2 regions of the Mesobacillus sp. genome follow, and region 2 is predicted to be linked to the other one. Evidence: a T-box and tRNA genes for the amino acid it is inferred to sense, from the RefSeq annotation. Region 2 holds a T-box; the other holds one or more tRNA genes.

Region 1 (3,425 bases), on a different contig from region 2:
TGCATTGATTTCAGTCTCGGAATCCGCCTTCAATTTTATATTGATTCTTGTATCTCCCTCTACCTTGACAAAACCAGTATAAATCCCTTCCCGATTGAGAAATTCCTCAATATATCTCCCAGTAAAGCCGCCGAGAAAGCCAATCGCTTTACTTTCCACGCCCATGGAACGGAGAACGCGGGAAACATTGATCCCTTTCCCTCCTGGAAGTTTTGTTTCTTTCTTGCTTCTATTCAATTCTCCAAGGACGAACTCATCTGATTCAACAATATAATCAACAGATGGATTCAGTGTTAATGTGTAGATCATGAGGTCACAACCTTTATTGAAGTTTTGCTTGTATATTGGCCTTCCATTTCAACATCCAATGTATTGGTGATGATGGTGGCTTCGTGCAAATCGGCTATCTTGGCAAAAGCGATTTCCGAGAATTTGCTATCATCAGCCAGGACAAAGATTTCTCTTGAAAGAGAGATTGCCTTTTGCTTAATCATCGCTTCCTCCTGATCAGGTGTAGTGTAGCCCGATTGTGGATGGACTCCATTCACACCGAGGAAGCATTTGTCAAAGCGATACTGTTCAAGACTGGCTAACGCTCCTCTGCCGATCATCGCATTTGTTTTCGGCTTCGCATAGCCTCCTATTACATATGTTTCAATATTTCGTTCAAGCAGCAGCGGCAGATGCATAAGCCCATTTGTCACGACCACAATATCGTTTGCGGGCAAGTAAGGAATCATTTCCATGATTGTTGAACCCGCATCAAGATAAATGCTGTCACCCTCTTCTACAAGCCTTGCTGCATACTGTGCAATTTGTTTCTTTTCATGAAGGTTTTTGGCGGATTTTTCAACCATGCTCGGCTCTTGAAGCTTTCCCTTCAGCCTGGCTGCTCCTCCATGTACCCTTTTCAGGAACTTTCCTTCTTCAAGAACTGTCAAATCCCTGCGAATGGTCGATTCTGACGCATCTGTCAAATCAACCAGCTCCTGTATTTTCACTATAGGTTTTTCCTTGATAAGCTGTAATATCAGCTGGTGGCGCTCAGGTGTAAGCATGAGCCAAACCTCCTAATTGCTTCGTAGCTTTATATTAATGTAATCGATTACAGAAATCAATCATTTTCTATCATAAACAATCATTTTTAATCAAATTTGAATAATTCGTGACTGTTATTGATTGTTTTCAAACAATTCCCCCAATTAACGCATTAGCGCGCCGGGGGTCTGACCCCCGGCGCGCTAATGCGTTAATTGTTAAAATCGTTCCACCTTTGAGGAACGCTTTTTCCCTCGCTTATAAAAGGGCAATAATTCCTTGATAGCCAAAATAGCCTCCGAATCCTAGAAGAGATATGCCTGATATAATGGATATAGCTCTCAGACTGCTATAATTCAGGAATCTCCTGAAACCGGTCGTAATGGCAGCAACAAAGATGTCCCATAATGCCAGCCCCAGGAATATCATGCTGCTGTAAATAAGCAAATCCGTTCTACCATAATTGCTCGCGGTTTTGGCGAGAACGGAACCGTAAATCCCAAGCCAGAACAGGATTGATAACGGGCTGCTGATCGACATTAGAAAGCCTGTCAGAAAACATTTCAGCAGTGATTCCTTGCCTCTGCTGAAACCAAGCTCAATGGAATTTGCTTTCATGATCGATTCTGCACCCGAATAGATCAGGACAAACCCGCCAAATAGCCAAAGGAAAATCTGGATGGCGGGGATGTCCAAAAAATTCACAAGGCCAAAATAAATCAGCAGCATAAAAATAGCATCAGCAATCATTGAACCGGTTCCGACGACCCATGCATGCCAGAACCCATTTTTGATACCCTTGTCCAATCTTGCAGAATTGACAGGGCCTATTGGCGCCGCCAAGGTCAATCCCAAAAATATATAGCTGATTAATAGACTCACATTCAAGATCTCGTCCCCCAACACAAACTTTGTAAATTGTATGTCAGGAACAACAACCTTAACACTTCAGGCATTCAATGGATAATTATTTTTCTTTGCCATAAGATTCTAATTGAAAATTATTGTTATTATGCTATAATCTTTATATATTCATTCGCGGGTGTGGCGGAATCGGCAGACGCGCTAGATTCAGGTTCTAGTGGTGGCAACACCGTGGAGGTTCAAGTCCTCTCATCCGCATACAGAAAAGGTGCCTAAACAATAGGCACTTTTTTTGTTTTTCCATTTTAATATTATTTTTGCTCTTTAACAGCCATGGGTCCCGTCCCATTACTAACTCCAAGGCTCAATAAAACCAAAAAACCAGAATATCTCAGTACATAAAAAGAAACAGCCCGCGGATTCCCGCGGGCTGCTGTTTCTTTTAGCCGATTAAATTCTGGCTGTGGTTATTCACAACTTCTAACACCTTTGTTGTTTGTTCCATTTCACTTTTACAAATCGGGCAAGTGGGGACATTGCTGCTCTTAAAATTGTCACGGACCCAGCAATTGCAATCATCAGAAGTACATACCCATATTTTCGTCTCTGCTGTCACGATTTCTTCAGGCGGTTTTCTGCCAAATGCCATTTCCTCACGCTCCTATATTAGTGATAACCGATCCATTGATAAAAAAATTCATTTATTATAAAAAGCCAGAAAGTATAACTTTTTATAATAAATGAATTATTCGAAAGTTGATATCTATTTCATTTTATCATACTTTCTTATTTTTACCAAAGAAGAACCTTTTAGCGTTCTTAAGCGAACAACAGTTATCAGTATATGCAAACATGCATGATTTTATTTCTCCATAAGATAATTTTTAGCTGTTAACAGAAAATTAGGTTTTACCCTCCAATATTCTGAATAGAAATAGTACAAGCAATACGAATGCTAGGCAATTGGAGGTAAGACATGAGCGTTTTTTTAGGATACATATTTTTGGGGCTTTCCCTGGCAGCGCCAATCGGACCTGTTAATGCAGCGCAAATGGACAAAGGGATCAAAAGCGGGTTTTTGCAGGCTTGGCTCCTCGGCCTTGGCGCCTTGACAGCGGATATCGTCTACATGCTAACTGTATATCTTGGCGTAGTGAAATTCCTTGAAGCCCCTTTCATGCAGTCCTTTCTTTGGCTGTTTGGATTTTTTGTTCTTATGTACACCGGAATTGAAACTCTGATGAACTCAAATAAACTCCTCACGCAATCACGAAGTAGCGAGTCCGGTCTGAAATCCTTCGGTACAGGCTTCATCATGTCTATTTCCAATCCTCTGACCATCCTATTTTGGCTGGGGATTTATGGATCTGTGCTCGCGAAAACGGCCACAACCTACGGTACCGGGGAGCTTATTCTTTATAGCATGGGAATAATCCTTGGACTAATTCTTTGGGATATTATAATGGCAGCAATATCTAGCAGCTTTCGAAAACTGCTCACTGCCAGGCTTCTGATTTTCATTT
Region 2 (3,425 bases):
GTGCTCAGCACCGCCAATATAAATATCGACCGGAAGCCATTCTTTTAATTTTTCAGCATCGGCAAGAGCCTGTTCGTTCTTCGGATCGATGTAACGAAGGTAGTACCAGCAGCTGCCACCCCACTGCGGCATTGTATTCGTTTCCCTGCGGCCCTTTTTGCCGGTATCAGGGTCAACGACATTCACCCACTCCTCGATATTCGCAAGTGGAGACTCGCCTGTTCCCGATGGCTTGATGTCCTTCGTTTTTGGAAGGACAAGCGGCAGCTGATCCTCAGGTACTGCTGACATTGTGCCATCTTCCCAGTGGATGATTGGAATCGGCTCGCCCCAGTAGCGCTGGCGGCTGAACAGCCAGTCTCTCAAGCGGTAAGTGACCTTTTTCGTTCCAATGCCCTTTTCCTCTAACCAGGCAATCATTTTGTTGATTCCATCTTCCTTATTCATGCCGTTAAGGAATTCAGAATTCACATGCTCGCCGTCGCCAGTGTAAGCTTCTTCAGCTACATTTCCGCCGGCAACGACTTCTTTGATTTCTAGGTTGAATTTTTTAGCAAATTCGTAGTCGCGCTCATCATGAGCAGGAACTGCCATGATAGCTCCTGTTCCATATGAAGCTAGTACGTAGTCAGCAATCCAGATAGGCATTTTTTCGCCATTGGCTGGGTTGATGGCATAAGCGCCAGTGAATACACCTGTTTTGTCCTTCGCAAGATCTGTACGCTCAAGATCACTTTTACTCTTGATTTCGTCAATGTATTTTTCCACTGCTGCACGCTGCTCAGCTGTCGTAATTTTATCAACCAGCTGATGTTCTGGTGCAAGGACCGCATAAGTTGCGCCGAAAAGTGTATCAGGACGAGTCGTAAAGACTGTGAACGTTCCATCGTGCCCTTCAATGTTGAAGGTAATTTCAGCACCTTCGGAACGGCCGATCCAGTTGCGCTGCATATCCTTAAGGCTCTCCGGCCAATCCAATAAATCAAGGTCCTCAAGCAAGCGGTCTGCATAGGCAGTGATTTTAAGCATCCACTGTCTCATCGGGCGGCGCTCAACCGGATGGCCGCCACGCTCACTCTTGCCATCAATAACTTCTTCGTTCGCTAAAACTGTACCAAGTGCCGGGCACCAGTTAACAGCCACTTCATCGATATAGGCAAGTCCCTTTTCATATAGCTTAAGGAAAATCCATTGAGTCCATTTATAATAGCCTGGGTCTGTCGTATTCACTTCACGGTCCCAGTCATATGAAAAACCTAATGCCTTGATCTGGCGGCGGAACGTGTTGATGTTCTTCTCGGTGAATTCAGCTGGGTCATTTCCTGTATCCAGCGCATACTGCTCTGCTGGAAGACCGAATGCATCCCAGCCCATTGGATGAAGAACGTTGAAGCCCTGCATCCTTTTCATGCGTGAAAGGATGTCTGTAGCTGTGTAGCCTTCCGGGTGGCCTACATGCAGTCCCGCCCCAGATGGATATGGAAACATATCCAAAGCGTAGAACTTCTGCTTCCCTTTATCTTCAGTCGTTTTGAAGCTTTTGTTTTCTTCCCAATACGCTTGCCATTTCTTTTCGATTTCCTGATGGTTAAAGCTCATCGAATTGACCTCCTGTGTGTATGTCGTTTATTTTTAGCGGATGGAGTTTTCAGTTTGGAAAAACTTCTGCCTTTTTTAGCAAAAATCCAGTACATTTTCCCCAGAAAATAAAAAACTCCCGTCCCTGTAAAAGGGACGAGAGGCTATGTATGATCTCCCGCGGTACCACCCAAATTAGTGTGCAACACTCGCTTCATTCATCCTTAACGCGGAAAACGGCAAGCACTACTAGAGTTCACGCTTGCGACTCAAAGGCGAGTTCATGATGGACCTGTCTGGCTTGCACCAACCGCCAGCTCTCTTGCTCAGGCTTTGCACCACTACTACTCCTTGTCAAAGTCTTTCATTATATATAGAGATATTGTAATAAAATTTCCGCCAGGATGCAAGCGGGGATGAAAGAAATGATTATGGAGGTTATTTTATGAAGGAAGCGGTTGAATGGTGTGGGTTATTTTATAGGAATCGCGGAAGAGGACCTTCTTAACCATTTCCTTTGGATCGCGCTGAAAGTCACGGCGTTTAGCCGGGGCCGGGTAATTTTGGATAAATAAATTGAAAAAAGTCCGTTTGAATTTCCAGTTTGCGGGATTTCGACAAATATTTGCGGAATAAACTTGAAAAATTGCGGAATGATAAAGCAAGACATTTATTAAAATCCCTTAATCTTAATTCAACAGGAACCACAAGAAACAGGGTCTACCACCCACCGAAAGATTTCTACAAATAAAAACCCCATCCGCAAAATAAATCACGAATGGAGTGTATCAATAAAAACAACCTATCCCTTCACTGCTTCAAGCAGTAAATCAACAATATGCACACCTCTCATACTGCCCGATAACCCTTCACGCTCGATTCCAAGCTTCATCTGGAGCAGACAGCCTGGATTTGCCGTAACGATCGTTGTTGCATGGGTAGCCTTGGCGTTAACCATTTTGGAATCCAGCAGCTGCATGGACATTTCGCTTTCAACTATATTATAGATTCCGGCTGAACCACAGCAGCGGTCGGCATTCTGCATTTCGCGGAATTCAATCCCTTTAATTGCCTGCAGCAGCGTCCTTGGTGCAGATGCGGTCTTCATTACGTTGCGGAGATGGCATGAGTCCTGATAGGTGATAACCTGGTGTGGAAGCTCGAGCTTCACTTTTTCATGGAAGCCTACCTCTACGAGGATTTGCGAGACATCCTTGATTTTATCGGCAAATGCCTGTGCGCGTCCCTTCCATTCCGGATCATCCTTGAGGAGATGGTCATAGTCGACCAGGAATGCGCCGCAGCCGCCTGCATTCGTGATGATAAAATCGACCCCTGTATCCTCGAATGCTTTGATATTCCTGCGTGCCAGTGCCTTTGCATCTTCCTTTTCACCGCTGTGTCCATGCAGCGCTCCACAGCAGGCCTGTTCTTTCGGAATAACAATTTCACAGCCCGCAAGCTGCAGGAGCTTCATTGTCGCATTATTTGTTTCTAGGAACATCGTATCCATCAGGCAGCCGCTGAAGAAAGCAACTTTATGTTTTACTACACCAATCGCTTCCAGGTGTTCAGGGCGATTCTTCATTTCCTTCATTGTCGGCACATTTGGCAGTACCTTTTCCATCGTCGCAAGTGATTCTGGGAATAGCTTCATGATCCCCGTACCGCGGGCAACCTTTTGCAGTCCTGAACGCTGATAAAAGCCAATCAGCCCGGTAAGGCTGCGCATTCTATTCTGATTCGGGAAAAGCCCTTTGAATATTGCTTTTCGGACAACCCTGACAGGCATCGAGAATTTCTTGTTCTGGTTCACGATATCCCTTGCTTCTTCAAGTAAATGACCA

What was found. A T-box is a leader RNA that pairs with one kind of tRNA and senses whether it is charged. The one in region 2 lies ahead of leuS (leucine--tRNA ligase), so its partner is inferred to be a tRNA-Leu.
Region 1: it encodes a tRNA-Leu, which carries the amino acid that the T-box ahead of leuS (leucine--tRNA ligase) is inferred to sense. The anticodon was not compared.

Annotation. Positions count from the first base shown of each region.
Region 1 is NZ_JBYNSB010000056.1:49,099-52,523, forward strand. Features, by position in the region: gene pfkB (1-phosphofructokinase) at 1-309, opposite strand, end outside; gene AC3EBE_RS20930 (DeoR/GlpR family DNA-binding transcription regulator) at 306-1,058, opposite strand; gene AC3EBE_RS20935 (LysE family transporter) at 1,297-1,926, opposite strand; tRNA gene AC3EBE_RS20940 (tRNA-Leu) at 2,077-2,160, shown strand; gene AC3EBE_RS20945 (cold-shock protein) at 2,345-2,551, opposite strand; gene AC3EBE_RS20950 (LysE family transporter) at 2,879-3,425, shown strand, end outside.
Region 2 is NZ_JBYNSB010000001.1:198,304-201,728, forward strand. Features, by position in the region: gene leuS (leucine--tRNA ligase) at 1-1,599, opposite strand, end outside; T-box leader at 1,728-1,945, opposite strand; gene AC3EBE_RS00950 ((Fe-S)-binding protein) at 2,381-3,425, opposite strand, start outside.